One region of the Variovorax trehalosi genome, then DNA from elsewhere that is predicted to be linked to it. Evidence: predicted binding sites of a transcription regulator. Region 1 holds the regulator's gene; each other region holds the start of a gene.
The links. The regulator sigma-54, encoded in region 1, starts transcription at its own class of promoters, with help from an activator protein. The targets are predictions, from matches to a motif close to TGGCANGNAANCTGCTTT.

Region 1 (4,377 bases):
AACCGCACGCTGCGCCGCGTGCGGTTGGTGCTCAGCTCATAGAGGTCGGCGCCGAGCTTGAGCATCTCGGGCCGGTAGCGGCGGTAGGCGGTGTGCACCAGTGGCTCGTCGGTGGCGGCCAGCGAGTTGGTGACCACGCTGATCTTCACGTTGCGCCGACGGATCTCCTTCATCACCTCGAGCCCCGCGGCGCCCGGGATCAGGTAGGGCGAGACGATGGTCACCTCGCTGCGCGCGCGGCGCATCTGCTCGACCACGTTGTAGCGCACGCTGTCGACATCGAGCAGCGGCACGCCGCCGTACGACGCTGTCTTGCCGATCACGCGATCGGGTGAATCGGCGTACGCCTCGGCCAGGGTCCAGATCAGGCCGAGCTTGCCGGCGTTCAGGTCGTCGGCCATCGGGCTGTAGCCGAGCAGGTCGTTGGGCGCGGGCTTCGGCGGCGGGGGCGTGGTGTCGGGGCCGGTGGCGATGTCGAAGCGCTTCTGCAGCTCCTCGCGCGAAAGATCGCTTGTGATGAGCGACTGGACCGGCCGCACGTAGACGCTGTTCCAGTACTGGTCGAACAGCACGCCCAGGCGCGGGATCAGCGCACCGGTCACGAAGGTGTCGAGGTCGATGAAGTTCTCGCCCGAGGTCCGCGTGAAGTACTGGTTGCCGATGTTGCGCCCGCCCGCCACCGCCATCGCGCCATCAGCGATGAAGAGCTTGTTGTGCATGCGGCGGTTGACGCGGCTGAAGTCGAAGAGCGACGCGGCAAAGCGCTTGAGCAGGCTGCCGCGCCCGGCCGGGAACGGATTGAAGAGGCGCACCTCGACGTTCGGCGTGGCGGCCAGGCCGAGCAGCAGCTCGTCTTCGCCAGAGGTGTACAGGTCGTCCATCAAGAGGCGCACGCGCACGCCGCGCTGGGCGGCATCGCGCAGGGTGCGCAGCAGGTAGCGGCCGGTCTCGTCGTTCTCGATCTGGTAGTACTGCACGTCGAGCGTGCGCTGGGCACGGCGTGCGAGCTGGATGCGGGTGTCGAAGGCGAAGTCGCCGCCGGGCATCAGGCGAAAGCCGCTGAGGTCCGGATCGGGCTGCGAGGCCAGCGCGATGCGGCCGAGCGCGGTGTCGGTCGAGACGGCGATGGTCTTGGTGGGCGGGCGCGGTGCCTCGTCGGGCAGGGTGGCGCAACCCGCGAACAGCGATGCAGCCACGATGGCGAAGACCCAATGCCCACAGCGCGACAGCAGGCGACGGGTCATCGGTGGCTTTCTACAGGGCCTTGCGCAGATTCGCGGGCGCGATGCGCAGCGCCTCGCGGTACTTGGCCACGGTGCGGCGCGCGCACTCGATGCCCTGCTCCTTCAGCATCTCGGAAATCTGGCTGTCCGACAGCGGCTTCTTGATGCTCTCGGAACTCACGAACTGCTTGATGAGCGCGCGTACCGCGGTGCTCGACGCATTGCCGCCGGTCTCGGTGCCCAGCGCCGAACCGAAGAAGTACTTGAGCTCGACCGTGCCGAACGGCGTGGACATGTACTTGGCGGTGGTCACGCGCGAGATGGTCGACTCGTGCAGGCCCAGCTCGTCGGCGATCTCGCGCAGCACCAGCGGGCGCATCGCGAGTTCGCCGTGCACGAAGTAGCTCTTCTGCCGCTCCACGATGGCGTTGCTCACACGCAGGATGGTGTCGAAACGCTGCTGGATGTTCTTGATGAACCAGCGCGCCTCCTGCAGCCGCTGCGACAGCGCCTGGCTGCCCTCGCCCTTGTGCGACTTGAGCGCGCCCGCGTAGATGTCGTGCACGCGCAGGCGCGGCATCACCTCGGGGTTGAGCATGACGCGGAACTTGATGTTGGTGCCGCGGCCGGTCTTGGTGACGATCACGTCGGGAATGACGATGTTGCGCTCGACGTCGACAAAACGGCGACCCGGCTTGGGCTCCAGGCGCGCAATGATCTGCAGCGCCGAGCGCACCAGCTCTTCGTTGGTGCGGGTGAGCGTGGCCAGGCGCTTGAAGTCGCGCCGTGCGAGCAGTTCCATCGGCTGCTTGCAGATCGCGATGGCGGTCTTGCGGATGAGTTCTTCGTCCTCGGTCTCGTCTTCGCTGGCGAGCGCACGCAGCTGGATGCCCAGGCACTCGCCCAGGTCGCGCGCGCCGACGCCGGCGGGCTCCAGGCTCTGCAGCAGGCCGAGCGCCACCTGGAAGTGGTGCACGAGTTCGTCGAACTGGTCGTTGTCGTCGCCCGCCAGGCCCGAGGCCAGCGCGGGCAGCGAGTCTTCGAGGTAGCCGTCGTCGTTGAGCGATTCGATCAAAAAGCGCAGCGCGGCACAGTCGTTTTCATTGAGGCGCAGGCTCAGCGCCTGGCGGTGCAGGAACGACTGCAGCGATTCCTGGCTGCGCGCGAGCTCGGTGGCATCGGCGCGTTCGTCGTCGCCCAGGTTGTTCTGGCGCGCGGGCGCGTCGCTGCCCCACTCGCTGTCGTCGGGCGCCATGTCGACGGTACCGTCGCCTTCCCAGTCGGGCTCGCGCTCGGTGATCTCGGCGGCGGGGCCGTCGGTGTCGGGTGTCGAGGTGGTTTCGGTCGCGGTCGTCGCGCTGCTGGTCGGGACCGGGGCGAAATCGCCTTCACCGGTTTCGCCACCGTCGTCGCGGGGCACCGGCGTGTCGACGGCATCGAGCCCGAATTCCTCGCGCGCCGCTTCTTCCGCGGTGCGCTCGAGGAACGGGTTCTCGTCCAGCATCTGCTCGACCTCCTGGCTCAACTCGAGCGTGGAGAGCTGCAGCAGCCGGATCGACTGCTGCAGCTGTGGCGTGAGCGCCAGATGCTGCGAGACGCGAAGGGACAGCCCTTGCTTCATGAAGAACCCGACCTTCCCTTACATGCGGAAGTGTTCGCCCAAGTACACCCTGCGTACTTCGGCGTTGTCGACGATCTCCGAGGGTGTGCCTTGTGCCAGCACGTGCCCGTCGCTGATGATGAAAGCGTGATCGCAGATGCCCAGCGTTTCGCGCACGTTGTGGTCGGTGATGAGCACGCCGATGCCACGTTCCTTCAGGAAACTGATGATCCGCTGGATCTCGATCACCGCGATCGGGTCGATGCCGGCAAAGGGCTCGTCCAGCAGGATGAAGCGCGGCTGCGTCGCCAGCGCGCGTGCGATCTCGACGCGGCGGCGCTCGCCGCCCGAAAGCGCGAGCGCGGGCGAATCGCGCAGGTGATCGACGCGCAGGTCGGTCAGCAGCTCGGACAGGCGCTCCTCGATGTGCTTCTTGGAGAGCGCCACCACCTTGCCGCTCTCGTCGGGCTCGCGCTGCAACTCGAGCACGGCACGCACGTTTTCCTCGACGGTGAGCTTGCGGAAGATCGACGCTTCCTGCGGCAGGTAGCTCAGGCCCATGCGCGCACGGCGGTGGATCGGCATGTGGGCGATCGGCTCGCCGTCGATGGTGATCTCGCCTGCGTCGGCACGCACCAGCCCGACGATCATGTAGAACGACGTGGTCTTGCCGGCGCCGTTGGGGCCGAGCAGGCCGACGACTTCGCCCTTCTGCACGTCGAGCGAGACGTCCTTCACGACGGTGCGGCTGCCATAGCTTTTCTGCAGGCCGCGCGCGACCAGGCGGCTGCCCGGGACGTTGTTGGCTTCCTGGATTCCGGCGGTTTCGATCACTTGCGCCCTTCTCCCTCTCCACTCAGCGTGGTGGTCGAGCGCAAGCCGGTGCCTGGCGCGGGGGTGGGAGCCGGTGCCGCGGGCTTCGCGCCGGCCGGGGTCGAGGCGCCGGGCTTCGGCGCGGTGGCGGCCTTGGGCGTGAGGATGGTCTTGACGCGGCCGGTAGGGGTCGATGCGTTCACTGCCGTGTTCGGCGGCACGGTCGAGCCGTTGACGGTGTAGGTGTCGTTGCTCTGGTCGTAGACGATCAGCGCGCCCTGGCTTTCGTCGTTCGGCGTGGCGCCGAGCAGGCGGCGCATGGTGGCGTTGCGGATGAACTTGACGTTGTCGGCGCGGCTGTCGTACTCGATGACTTCGGATTCGCCTTCGATCCACTCGTCGGGCGCATTGCGCTTCTGCTTGTAGTAGGCCCGCTTGCCGGGTGCCGCAGTGACCACGCCGTACTGGTAGCCCTCGGCATCCTGGCGCACATCGAGGCGCGCGCCGCGGATGATGATCGTGCCCTTCGTGACGAGCACGTTGCCGGTGAACACGCTGGTCTGTTTCAGGTCGTCGTAACGCATGGCGTCCGACTCGATGTTCATCGGCTTGCTGCGATCGGCGGTCTCGGCCAGGACGCCCGAGACGAGGCCGGCCAGCAACAGCACGCCGATGGCCAGGCGGCCGATGCGACGGATGAGGGGGGTGTTGTGTGGGTAGGAGGGCAATGTCATAGAGGCA
Region 2 (4,377 bases), 310 kb from region 1:
TCAGGCCGGCCTTGGCGTTGTTGGCATCCACCACGTTGGCGGCGGTGTAGGCGTCCGGGCCCATCCAGAACCAGACCATGTGGGCCAGCGGCGCATAGCTGAAGGTGAACCAGATCACCATGAACAGCAGCACGGCCGAGAACTTGGCGCGTTCGGCAAAGGCACCCACGATCAGGCAGCAGGTGATGCCGGCGAACGTGGCCTGGAAGGCGGCGAACAGCAGCTCGGGGATGTAGACGCCCTTGCTGAAGGTCGCTCCGGCTGCGAACACGCCGGTGGCCGGATCGAAGATCCCCTTCATGAAGAGCCGATCGAATCCGCCGAAGAAGGCGTTCCCCTCGGTGAAGGCGATGCTGTAGCCATAGATGAGCCACAGCACCACGATCAGCGAGAAGGTGACCATCACCTGCATCAGCACCGACAGCATGTTCTTGCTGCGCACGAGGCCGCCGTAGAACAGGGCCAGGCCGGGGATGGTCATCATGATGACGAGCAGCGTGGACAGCATCATCCAGGCGGTGTCGCCCTTGTTGAAGGACGGCGCGGGGGCGGCAGCAGGCGCTGCTTCGGCCGCGGCGGGTGCAGCTGCGGCGGCGGCAGGCGCTGCAGCAGCGGGAGCGGCCGCGGGTGCTGCGGCAGCCGGCGCGGAGGCGGCGGGCGCTTCAGCAGGCGCGGCGGGCGTCTGTGCGAAGCCGGTCGTGCCGGCGGCGAGAACGCTCAGGCCGAGCGCAAGAGAGACAAGCAGTTTTTTCATAGTCGTTGTTCTTTCGGGCCAGACTCGATCAGAGGGCTTCGCGGCCCGTTTCGCCGGTGCGGATGCGTACGACCTGCTCGAGGTTGTAGACAAAGATTTTTCCGTCGCCGATCTTGCCGGTGCGGGCGGCACCTTCGACGGCTTCGATCACGCGATCGACCAGGTCGTCGGAGACGGCCGCTTCGATCTTGACCTTGGGCAGGAAGTCGACCACGTACTCCGCGCCGCGATAGAGCTCGGTGTGGCCCTTCTGGCGCCCGAAGCCCTTCACTTCGGTGACGGTGATCCCCTGCACGCCGATCGCCGAGAGTGCTTCACGCACTTCGTCGAGCTTGAACGGTTTGATGATGGCTGTGACCAGCTTCATGTGAACTTCTCCTTTGGATGGAAATGGAATGGTGCGGCAGCTTGGGCCGCACCTCGTTGTTCTATTTAGAGCGTCTTCGTCAGCGTGAGGATGAAGCGCGCCTTGTTCGGCGAGTAGTACGTGGTGCCGAAGGTGCCGAAGTCGGGGATCTCGAAGCCCGGGTTCGCGACGACCTGGTAGTTCGCCTTCTTGTTGGCGCCCTGCACCGAGCCCGTGAGCGTCAGGCCACCGCCGAAGTCGTACGTGGCGCCGATGTTGTAGTCGACGTAGCTCTTGTAGCCCAGGCTGCGGATGTCACTGGACATGTTCGTGAAGCCGACGGCCGCCTTCAGCGTGACCTTGGGCACGATTTCCTTGCTGTACGCCAGGTTCAGGTAACCGGTGTTCCGGCCCTTCAGGCCCGAGCCGAGCTTGTTGCCGGCGTAGCCGAAGTAGTCCTTGGAGACCGTGTGCGAGTACTTGGCGGTGAACGAGCCGAAGGTTTCGTTGGCGTAGGTGGCGCCCAGGTAGAGCTCGGTGGTGTTGCCCACGGAGTTGCCCGGATAGATATAGGTGAGCGCACCGACGTCCATGTCGATCGGGCCGGCCTTGAACTTGTAGCCGCCGTACAGGTCGGCCTCGATGCTGTTGCCCTTGAGCCAGTTGACGCTCGAGTTCCAGTTGCCCACATAGAAGCCGCTGTCGCCGAAGGCGTAGTCGAAACCGCCCTGGATGGCGGGCTTCAGGCCCCGGGTCTTGGCGTAGTCGTTCTTGCCGATCATGTCCTGGTCCTGGCCGCGGAACTTGTAGTTGGTGGTCAGGGAGATGTTGCCAGTCAGCGATGGCGCCGGGGCGGGTGCCGGATCCGCCGGAGCCGTCTGAGCCAGGGCGGCGCCCGACGTGGTCAATGCAGTGGCCAGAACGATCAGCGCCTGAACGGCGGAACGGTGCGTCATCGGGAAACTCCTCGCAAGTAAGTAAGTGTTGTGGGACCTGACACGCTCAAAGCAGGGAGCGTGCCAAAGTGCACGAATACCTTCATCCAGCAGGGAGCGAACGGCTGCCGATGAGCGCCAATTCGTTACAAGCGTTGCTTTGATCGGTTGCAGGCACCAGCGTGCCGCGCGACCGCGGGCCAACGAAAGATGGACGCACCATCTTGGGGAGAGGGAGAGAAATGAGTCTGTCTTTGGTGCAAAGCCGAGCTTTGCTAGGGCTGGAAGCGGCCGATGTCACGGTCGAGGTGCATCTGGCGAATGGTTTGCCCAGTTTCACGTTGGTCGGGCTGGCTGAGACCGAGGTGAAGGAATCGCGCGATCGCGTGCGCTCGGCCATCCAGAACGCGGGGCTGGAGTTTCCAAACAATAAAAAGATCGTGGTCAGCCTCGCGCCGGCCGACCTGCCGAAGGATTCCGGCCGCTTCGATCTGCCGATTGCACTGGGGATCCTCGCAGCCAGCGAACAGATCCAGGGCGCGCGGCTGGCCGGGCACGAGTTCGCGGGCGAGCTGTCGCTGTCGGGCGAACTGCGGCCGGTGCGCGGTGCGCTGGCCATGGCGCTGGCCCTGCACACGCGGGGTGTCGCGACGAAGCTGGTGCTGCCGATGGACAGCGCGCAAGAGGCCGCGCTGGTGCCCGGCGGCGAGGTGTATGGCGCGAGGCACCTGCTGGACGTGGTGTGGCAATTCATTCCCGAGGACGACAAGGCCGCCGCACCCGAGCCGCCCGACGACGGCTGGGCGCGGATCCAGGTCACACCGGCCATCGCCGCAGCGCCATATGCCGACCTGGCCGAGGTCAAGGGCCATGCCGGCGCCAAGCGCGCGCTCGAGATCGCCGCGGCCGGCGGCCACAGCCTCTTGATGGTGGGCGAGCCGGGCTCGGGCAAGTCGATGCTCGCGCAGCGCTTTGCCGGCCTGCTGCCGGCGATGAGCATCGAAGAAGCACTGGAGAGTGCCGCCGTCGCCAGCCTGGGCGGACGCTTCGCGACGGAGCGGTGGATGTGCAGGCCGACGTCAGCGCCGCATCACACATCTTCCGCCGTGGCGCTGGTGGGTGGCGGCTCGCCGCCCCGGCCGGGCGAGATTTCAAGAGCGCATCACGGCGTGCTCTTCCTCGATGAATTTCCTGAATTCGCGCGCTCCGCATTGGAGGCGCTGCGCGAGCCGCTGGAGACCGGCACGATCACGATCGCCCGTGCCGCGCGTCGCGCCGAGTTTCCCGCGCGCTTTCAATTGATCGCGGCGATGAACCCCTGTCCTTGCGGCTACCTCGGCTCGTCCCTGAAGTCCTGTCGCTGCACGCCGGACCAGGTTTCGCGCTACCAAGGCAAGCTCAGCGGGCCGCTGCTGGACCGCATCGACCTGCACATCGAAGTGCCCGCCGTGTCGGCGCAGCAGCTGCTCGATTCACCGCCGGGCGAATCGACAGAAAGCATCCGCAGCCGCGTGGTGGCAGCACGCGAACGCGCGATGCAGCGTCAGGGCCACGCCAACCAGAACCTGCAGGGCAGCGCCATCGACAAGTACGCGGCGCTGGACGCCACCGCCCTCAAGTTCATCTACAACGCCGCCGCCAAGCTCGGCTGGTCGGCGCGCAGCACGCACCGCGCGCTGAAGGTGGCGCGCACGATCGCCGATCTGGCCGCGTCGGAGACGGTGCAGGTGGTGCATGTGGCGGAGGCGGTGCAGTACCGCAGGGGGTTGCACGGCGTGGCGTGAGCTGCGCTGCGAGGCGCCCTGGCTACAGCAACCCGCGCGCGCCCAGATTCCGCATCAGCGCGCCCAGCCCAAACGTCCAGCGCGGCGCCTTGTCCGAATGCACAACCCGGTTGAACAGCGCGCCGAGTTCCGGCGCACCGACGCGCACGTGGTCGCCGACGACATGGGTGAATCCTTGCCCAGGGCCGTGACGGTCTTGCGTCGGCGCAAACATGGTGCCGAGAAACAGCATGAACCCGTCGGGGTAGTCGTGATGAATACCAACGGCCTGCGACACGATGTCCAGCGGATCGCGGCTGATCTTCGTGAGCGAGCTCGATCCTTCGAGCACGAAGCCCTCGGGTCCCGTCACCTCCAGAGCCACAGTGATGCGGCGCAAATCGGCAATGCTGAAGTGCTCGTCGAACAGGCGAATGAACGGGCCGATCGCGCACGAGGCGTTGTTGTCCTTCGCCTTGCCGAGCAGCAGTGCGCTGCGGCCTTCGAAGTCGCGCAGGTTGACGTCGTTGCCGAGCGCGGCGCCCACCGTCTCGCCGCGGCTGTTCACGGCGAGCACGA
Region 3 (4,377 bases), on a different contig from region 1:
AGCTCGCGCTCGATGCGCCCGACTGCGTGGCGAGCCTGGTGCTCGTCAACGCATGGTCGAAGCCGAACCCGCATTCGGCGCGCTGCTTCGATGCGCGGCTCTCGCTGCTCGGCGCGCTCGGTCCGCGTGCGTATGTGGAAGCGCAGCCGATCTTCCTGTATCCCGCCGCCTGGTGCGCCGAGCATGCGCAGCGCGTGGCCGACGAAGTCGATCACGCCTTCGCGCATTTCCCCGGCGAAGCCAACATGCGCGCGCGCATCGCCGCGCTGCGCGCCTTCGACATCGATGCGCGCCTCGCCGACATCACCGTGCCCACGCTCATTGCAGCCGCCAAGGACGACGTGCTCGTCCCCTGGACCTGCTCGCAGCGGTTGGCCGATGGCCTGCACGATGTGACGCTCGACTTCGTATCGCACGGCGGCCACGCGCACAGCGTGACCGAAGCGCCCGCCTTCAACCGCCGCCTGCTCGACTTTCTTGCGCGGGTCAGCACACCCGCCGTTCCCGCATGACCTCCACACAGATCCTCGAAGACGCCGCATTGGCGCTTCTCTTCACCAGCGCGCGCAGCCACAATGGCTGGACCGGCGAGCCTGTGCCCGATGCCCAGCTGCAGCGCATCTACACGCTCGCCAGCCTGGGGCCGACCTCGGCCAACTGCTCGCCCGCGCGCTTCGTTTTCGTGCGAACGCCCGAAGGCAAGCAGCGCCTGGCGCCCGCGCTTTCCAAAGGCAACCTCGACAAGACCATGAGCGCGCCGGTCACGGTCATCGCCGCATGGGACCGCAAGTTCTACGACAAGCTGCCCACGCTGTTCCCGCATGCCGATGCGCGCAGCTGGTTCACCGGCAGCCCCGAGGCCGCGCACGAAACCGCCTTCCGCAATGCCAGCCTGCAGGCGGGCTACCTGCTGCTCGCCGCGCGCGCCGTGGGGCTGGACGCCGGCCCGATGTCGGGCTTCGACAAGCCGAAGGTCGATGCCGCGTTCTTCGAAGGCACCGACTGGACCACCAACTTCCTCATCAATCTGGGCCACGGCGACGCGTCGAAGGTGTTCGGCCGCCTGCCGCGCCTGCCTTTCGACGAAGCCTGCACGCTGGCCTGAATCTTCAGGAGCCTTCCATGCTGAACGCCATTGCATCCCCCGTCCCGCCGAGCGGCCTGCTGCCGGCGCTGCCCAAGGCCGACTACCGCAACGCGATGGCGCGCCTGGGCGCTGCGGTGAACATCATCACGACCGACGGTCCTGCAGGCCGCGCCGGCTTCACCGCTTCGGCCGTGTGCAGCGTGACCGACGAGCCGCCGATGCTGCTCGTGTGCCTGAACCGCTCGGCCTCGGTGTACCCTGCGTTCACCGCCAATGGCGTGCTGTGCGTGAACGTGCTGGCCGCGGGCCACCAGACGCTGTCGGGCCTGTTCGGCGGCAAGACGCCGATGGACGAACGCTTCGCCGCCGGCCGCTGGAGCCGCAAGGCCACCGGCTCGCCGGTGCTCGACGATGCGGCAGCGTCGTTCGACTGTCGCGTGGTGAGCGCCACCAGCGCGGGCACGCACGATGTGCTGTTCTGCGAAGCGGTGGCCATTGCGATTGGCGGTGCGGCGCAGAGCCTCATCTACTTCGACCGGCGCTATCACGAGATCGCCGCGCCGCCGCACTGAATCAACGCACGGTGATGCCCTGGAGAACGATGCGCTGCACGTTCTCCACCGTCTGCTCGAAGAACGCCGCATCGTCCAGCGTGCGCCCCGACAGCGCATGCACCTGCACACCGAAATCGGCGTAGTGCTGCGTGATCGCCCACAGCGCGAAGATCAGGTGATGCGGATCGACCGGCGCAAGCTTGCCGGCCTCCACCCAGGCGCGAATCACCTCCGACTTGCGCTCCACCAGCGTGCGCAGTTCGCGGTCGAGTTCATCGCGCAGCAGCGGCGCGCCCTGGATCATTTCAAGACAGAACAGGCGCGACGCATCAGGCCGGTCGCGCGAGATCACGAGCTTGCGGCGGATGTAGTCGCCAATGGCTTCGCTGGGGTCCTGCTCGGCACTGAAGCCGCGCAGCGGTTCGAGCCACAGCGCGAGCAGGTCGCGCAGCACGTTGACGTACAGCTCTTCCTTGTTCGCGAAGTAATAGAGCAGGTTGCTCTTGGACACATCGGCGCGCGCCGCCACCTGGTCGATCGACGTGCCATGCAACCCGAAACGCGAGAACAGCCCCAGCGCGGCACCGAGGATCGCGCTGCGCTTGTCCTCGATCTGGCGCAGGCGCCGGCTCACGGCGGAGGCGCTGCGCACCGCGGGTTTCGCGCGCTTGCGCGCCGGGCTCTTGTCGGTGCTGCTGGCTGCTGCCAGCGCCTTGGTCTTCGGCATCTTCCCTCGCTCTTCATGTACGGATTGCAGGTTCTCTGAACGGCGCACCACTGTAAGGCCGCGGTGCATCGCGTTGCGCCACGGCGGCCCTCAGGCCCTCGCGGCGCGCACCATGCTGACGCGACAAATGCGATTTGTCCATTTGGTCCAACTGGCACAGACGTTGCATGGCGAAAGGCATGCCAAGCATGAGGACCCGCCCATGACCCTGCTGTCCGTACCCATCATCGATCTCGCGCCCTACTTCGCCGGCACCGCCGAGGGCAAGGCAGATGTCGCCAGGAAAGTCGACGAGGCCTGCCGCAGCATCGGCTTCCTGGTCATCACCAACCACGGCATACCGGCCGAGCTGGTGTCGCGCGTCTCGTCGCTCTCGCGCGAATTCTTCAACATGCCGCTGGCGGAAAAACGCAAGGTCGACCGTCCGCGCGAGGACGCGGTGCGCGGCTACAGCGCGGTCGGCGAAGAGGGCCTCTCGTACAGCCTCGAAGAAGCGGCGCCCGGCGACCTGAAGGAGTCGTTCTCCATCGGCCCGTCGAACGTGCCCGACGACGACTACCACCACGGCCCCGCCGCTGGCCCGCATTTCGAGCCCAACAGCTGGCCGCCCATCGAAGGCTTCCGCGATGCGTACGAAGGCTACTTCGAGGCCATGAGCGATCTCTCGCGTTCGCTGATGCGCATCTTTGCGCTCGGCCTCGAACTGCCCGAGACATTCTTCGACGACAAGATCGACAAGCACATCAGCATGTTCCGCGTGCTCAGCTATCCGCCGCAGCGCGAAGCGCCGCTGCCGGGCCAGCTGCGCGCGGGCGCACACAGCGACTACGGCAGCCTCACGATCGTGCTGCCCGACGACAAGGGCCTGCAGGTGTTCAACAAGGCCGGCCAGTGGGTCGACGTGCCGCAGGTCGAGGGCGGCATGGTCGTCAACATCGCCGATCTCATGATGCAGTGGACCAACGACCAGTGGGTGTCCACGCTGCACCGGGTGGTCAATCCGCCCTTCGAGGTGGCGAGCACCAACCGTCGCCAGTCGCTGGTGTTCTTTCACCAGCCCAACTACGACGCGATGGTCGAGTGCCTGCCCAGTTGCCTCGCGCCGGGCGAGGCGCCGAAGTACGCGCCCATTTCATCGGGCGACCACCTCACCTCGAAGTTCGTGAAGCAGACGACCTTCGGAGGCACCAAGGCGACGGCCTGAACTGGAACACGGCATGGCCCATCTCTCCTACGTCAACGTGTTCGCCAGGGACGTGGTCGCGCTCAGCGGCTTCTACCAGCGCGTGTTCGGCTTCCCCGAGATCGAGGCGATCCGCTCGCCGATCTTTCGCGGCCTGGACACCGGCAAGTCGAGCCTGGGCTTCAACGCGCTCGATGCCTACGAGCTGCTGCACCTGTCCGAGTTCTCCGACACGCGCGGCGTGAAGTTCCTGCTGAACATCGACGTCGACAGCCAGGCCGACGTCGACCGCATGGTGCCCGTCGCGCTCGAGGCCGGCGCCACGCTGGTGAAGCCACCCTACGTCACCTACTACAACTGGTACCAGTCCGTGCTGCTGGACCCCGAGGGCAACGTGTTCCGCATCAACTTCATGATGTGACGCGCGCGACCTCTCTCCCTTTTCTTCCGTCCCACTTCCTGCTTCCCATGAAAGGTTGCTCCATGCTGCGCACACCCACCACCGGCTTTCTCGGCCTTGCATTGACGCTCGCAGCCGGCGGCGCGTTGTTCACGCTGCCCGCGGTGGCGGCCGACGGCTTCACGCTCAAGGACAAGCCGAAGATCGCGATGCTCTACTTCGGCCCGAAGAACGACGGCGGCTGGACGCAGGCCTTCGACGAAGCCCGCGTGAAGATCGAGAAGGAGATCGGCCAGAAGATCCAGTTCGTCGAGAACGTGCCCGAGGACGCCTCGGCCATCAAGCCCGCGGCCGAGAAGTTCATCCAGCGCGGTGCCAACATCGTGATCGGCACGGCCTTCGGCTACTCCGACAGCTTCAAGGACC
Region 4 (4,377 bases), on a different contig from region 1:
ATGAAGCGTATCCGGCCCGAATACGCTTCAGATCGCCAACTTATCGCACCTGCTGATAATCCACAGGCACCCACGCATACCCCGAGCCCTCGGCCCGAATGCGCCCCAGCCCCGGGAACGGCAGGTGCGCGCCGGCCACGAGATACCGCCCCTTCGCCGCATCGGCATACGCCTTCTTGCGTTCCGCCGCGGCGGTCTTGGAATCGACGTCGAACGAGATGGTCACCTGCGGCTGCACGAACTGCACCGAGGCCACGTGCATCAGGTCGCCCCACAGCACGAGCTTCTGGCCCTTGGACTCGACCACGTAGGTGTTGTGGCCGGGCGTGTGGCCGTGGGCCGCGACGGCCTTGATGCCGGGCACGAGGTCGGCGTTGCCCTTCAGGGGCTTGAACTTGCCGGCTTCGACGTACGGATTCAGCGACGCCTGCGCGCCCTGGAAGTAGCCCTTCATCTCGGGCGTGGCCTTTTCCAGGTTGGCCTTGCTGAGCCAGAAATCGGCGTCTTCCTGGCCGGCGTGGATCGTGGCGTTGGGAAAGGCCAGCTTGCCGTCGACGATGAGGCCGCCGACGTGGTCGCCGTGCATGTGGGTGATGAACACGTCGTCGACCTGCTCGGGCTTGTAGCCGGCAGCCAGCAGGTTGTTGCGCAGGTTGCCCAGCGTAGGGCCGAAGAGCGTGCCCGCACCGGTGTCGATGAGCACCAGCTTGCTGCCGGTGTTGACGAGGTAGCTGTTCACCGAGGTGGGCACCAGGTCCTTCTTGAAGGAGCGGTCGAGCAGCCTGCCGACCTGCGCCTGCGTGGTGTTGGTCAGCAGCTTCTTGACTTCGAGGTCGATGGTGCCGTCGAACAGGGCGGTGACCTCGAAGTCGCCGAGCATCATGCGGTAGAAGCCGGGCGCCTGGGTCTTGACCTGCGGTGCGCCAGCGTGTGCTGCAAACGAAAGCATCAGCACGCTGCTCGCCAGCGCGGCGATGCCGCGGCGCAGCCAGTGGGTGGGTTGGGTCATGGGTCTTCCTTCTCCGGCTTGTCTTTAGAGGGGGCGAAGAATAGCCCAACCCTGCCCGCCCTGCGCCCTCCTTACCAGTTGGCTTCGCGCTCCGGCGTGGCGGAGATGTGGTGGATCGACAGGTCGGCGCCGTCGTATTCCTCTTCCTGCGAGAGCCGCAGGCCCATCGTGGCCTTGAGCGCGCCGTACACCACCGCACCGCCGACCAGCGCCCAGACCACGCCGATTGCGGTGCCGATCAGTTGCGCCCAAACGTTCACCCCGCCGATGCCGCCCAGCGCCTGCGTGCCGAAGATGCCGGCCGCGATGCCGCCCCAGGTGCCGCACAGGCCGTGCAGCGGCCAGACGCCCAGCACGTCGTCGATCTTCCATTTGTTCTGCGTGAGCGTGAACATGAAGACGAAGATGGCGCCCGCCACGCCGCCCACCACCAGCGCGCCCAGCGGATGCATCAGGTCGGAGCCGGCGCACACGGCCACGAGGCCGGCGAGCGGGCCGTTGTAGACGAAGCCGGGGTCGTTCCTGCCCATGGCCAGCGCCACCAGCGTGCCGCCGACCATCGCCATCAGCGAGTTGACGGCCACCAAGCCGGAGATCTTGTCGATGCTCTGCGCGCTCATCACGTTGAAGCCGAACCAGCCCACGCACAGCACCCACGCGCCGAGGGCGAGGAACGGGATGTTCGACGGCGGATGCGCGCTCAGCGAGCCGTCGCCGCGGTAGCGGTTGCGGCGCGCGCCGAGCAGGATGACCGCCGGCAGCGCAAGCCAGCCGCCCACGGCATGCACCACGATCGAACCCGCGAAGTCATGGAACTCGTGGCCGGTGACCGAGGCGATCCAGGCCTGGATGCCGAAGGCCTTGTTCCAGGCAATGCCCTCGTAGAGCGGATACACCACGCCGACGATCACCGCGGTGGCGATGAGCTGCGGCCAGAACTTGGCGCGCTCGGCGATGCCGCCCGAAATGATGGCCGGAATGGCGGCAGCGAAAGTCAGCAGGAAGAAGAACTTCACCAACTCGTAGCCGCTCTTGGCCGCCAGCTCGGTGGCGCCCACGAAGAAGTGGGTGCCGTAGGCCACGCCATAGCCCACCAGGAAGTACACGATGGTCGAGACCGAGAAGTCGACCAATATCTTCACCAGCGCATTGACCTGGTTCTTCTTGCGCACGGTGCCCAGTTCAAGAAAGGCAAAACCGGCATGCATGGCCAAGACCATGATGGCGCCGAGAAGAATGAACAGCGCATCTGCGCCCTGTTTGAGTGCGTCCATGGGAGCTTCTTGCAGTTTTTGGATTGAATTGGTGCATCGCAGCCGGATTGCCCGGAGCGATGGTGCAAGGAAGCAAAAATGGTGCCCAAAGGCTCTTTGATGGTGCGAAACGAGCCATAACGGCGCGTTCGCGCACCGGAACAGGCTGCTTTTCAGCCCGTCGAGCCCGCGCCGACCTTCAGCGCGTCGCGATACCGGCGGCTGCAGGGCACGGTCGTGCCGTCGTGCATGTGCAGGCGGGCGTCGCCGCCATCCAGTGGCTCGATTTCCTTGATGCGCGCCAGGTTCACCGCATGGCTTCGGTGCACGCGGACGAACCTGGCCGGGTCCAGCTGGGTCAGGAAATCGGTGAGCGTGGCGCGCAGCAGGTAGTCGTGGCCGTTGACGTGCAGGCCGACGTAGTTGCCCTCGGCCTGGAGCCAGTCGATGTCGGTGGCGGCGATCAGGAATTCACGGCGCAACTTGCGCACGAGGAAGCGTTCGGGGCGGGTCGGTGGGGGTGGCGGAGGCGGCGGGGTTTCTTCCGGCGCCGGCGGCAAGTCATCGACTGGGGCTGATGGCAGCGACGATGCGGCTTCGGGCGGCGGATCGGACACCCCCGCTTCCGGCGCATCAAGCACCCTCGCCTCGCCCTGCAACCGCAGCATGAAGAGCCGATAGGCCCATATCCCGAAGACGATGGAGACGTAGACCCGCACGTCCTTCAGGTACTCGTAGCCCCACTGGGCAGTCCAGCCGCCGAAGTCGTAGCGGTTGCCCATCAGGGCGTAGACCAGCGAGCGCACAGCGAACATGCCCATCACGTGCACCACGCTGACGGCCACGCTGGCCACCACGTGCCAGGCCAGAAACAGCACCCAGCGGCGCGGCATCAGCGGCGCCAGCCTGCGCTCGATGGCGACGAACACCGGAATCAGCATCAGCAGCACCAGGTGGCTCGACCCCTCCCAGGTGACGATTTCCCAGGTGGCGCGCGGCACGGCGCGGTTGCGGGCGTCGACCACCGCGACCATGGTGCTGAACACGCCCTGCAGTGTCATCAGCACGATCCAGAAACCCACTTCCACGTAGCGGCGGATCGGCTCGTAGCGCTCGTACAGGTTCCGGTGGGACGCTTTCATGCCCGGGATTCTCGCCATCTGCGCGGTGGCGGGGCGAATTTCATCCCACCGGGGCCACCGCTCGTCACAAAGGCCGGGCCATCCGTCCCGCGGGCGCGCCGCCGGGCGGTGCCGGGCCACACGATGGCCGCACTTTCCGTTTCGAGGACCCTGAAATGAGCCTTCCGACTCCCCTGCCCGGCACGGACCGGCGCCACGACATCGACGCCCTGCGCGCCCTGGCCTTCCTGTTCGTGATCCTCTATCACGTGGCCATGTACTACGTGGCCGACTGGCCCTGGCACCTGAAAAGCCCGCACGCGGCCGAATGGCTGCAGTGGCCGATGCGGGTGCTGAACCTCTGGCGCATGGACCTGGTGTTCTTGATCTCCGGCGTGTCGCTTGGCTTCCTCGCCCGCCACCAGGGCACCGGGGCACTGCTGCGCAGCCGGGGCTCCCGGCTGATGCTGCCGCTGGTGTTCGGGATGATGGTGATCGTGCCGTACCAGGCCTACGCGCAGGGCGTGGCCAACGGGCTGGTCGCGCCGGGTTTCGGCGCCTTCCTGCTGCGCTACCTGTCGATGGCCGAGCCGTGGCCCAAGCGCGCCTTCGACGGCGCGGAGTTCGGCATGACCTGGAACCACCTCTGGTACCTGCCCTATCTGTTTGCGTACACCGCGCTGGTCGCGCTGACGCTGCCGCTGTGGAAGTCGCCCGCCGGCCAGTGGGTGCGCCGCCGGTTCAACGCGCTGCGCGGCTGGAAGTTGCTGCTGCTGCCGGTGTTGCCGCTCTTGGCGTGGACGGTGCTGCTGGCCCCGCACTTCCCGCCCACGCACAACCTCGTGCGCGACTTCTACCTGCACGCGATCTACCTCACCGTGTTTCTCTACGGCTACTGGATGGGCGTGGACACGGGCATCTGGAAGGAGCTGGAGCGGCTGCGCCGGGTGTCGCTGGTGCTGGCGGTCGTGGCGATCGGCACGTTCATCGCGCT

Region 2: the regulator sigma-54 is predicted to act here: its motif matches at 2,105-2,122, upstream of ACSFA7_RS15915 (TorF family putative porin).
Region 3: the regulator sigma-54 is predicted to act here: its motif matches at 2,521-2,538, upstream of ACSFA7_RS08285 (isopenicillin N synthase family dioxygenase).
Region 4: the regulator sigma-54 is predicted to act here: its motif matches at 2,353-2,370, upstream of ACSFA7_RS14650 (ammonium transporter).

The regions. Positions count from the first base shown of each region.
Region 1 covers NZ_JBPJZG010000004.1:366,152-370,528, reverse strand. Annotated here, with positions in the region: gene ACSFA7_RS17350 (phospholipase D family protein) at 1-1,244, opposite strand, end outside; gene rpoN (RNA polymerase factor sigma-54) at 1,255-2,844, opposite strand; gene lptB (LPS export ABC transporter ATP-binding protein) at 2,863-3,657, opposite strand; gene lptA (lipopolysaccharide transport periplasmic protein LptA) at 3,654-4,370, opposite strand.
Region 2 covers NZ_JBPJZG010000004.1:57,371-61,747, reverse strand. Annotated here, with positions in the region: gene amt (ammonium transporter) at 1-754, opposite strand, end outside; gene glnK (P-II family nitrogen regulator) at 783-1,121, opposite strand; gene ACSFA7_RS15915 (TorF family putative porin) at 1,187-2,056, opposite strand; gene ACSFA7_RS15910 (YifB family Mg chelatase-like AAA ATPase) at 2,278-3,819, shown strand; gene ACSFA7_RS15905 (fumarylacetoacetate hydrolase family protein) at 3,842-4,377, opposite strand, start outside.
Region 3 covers NZ_JBPJZG010000002.1:72,068-76,444, forward strand. Annotated here, with positions in the region: gene rutD (pyrimidine utilization protein D) at 1-512, shown strand, start outside; gene ACSFA7_RS08270 (malonic semialdehyde reductase) at 509-1,105, shown strand; gene rutF (NADH-dependent FMN reductase RutF) at 1,123-1,659, shown strand; gene rutR (HTH-type transcriptional regulator RutR) at 1,661-2,368, opposite strand; gene ACSFA7_RS08285 (isopenicillin N synthase family dioxygenase) at 2,571-3,572, shown strand; gene ACSFA7_RS08290 (VOC family protein) at 3,586-3,972, shown strand; gene ACSFA7_RS08295 (BMP family ABC transporter substrate-binding protein) at 4,035-4,377, shown strand, end outside.
Region 4 covers NZ_JBPJZG010000003.1:561,893-566,269, reverse strand. Annotated here, with positions in the region: gene ACSFA7_RS14655 (MBL fold metallo-hydrolase) at 41-1,009, opposite strand; gene ACSFA7_RS14650 (ammonium transporter) at 1,081-2,283, opposite strand; gene ACSFA7_RS14645 (LytTR family DNA-binding domain-containing protein) at 2,436-3,404, opposite strand; gene ACSFA7_RS14640 (acyltransferase family protein) at 3,560-4,377, shown strand, end outside.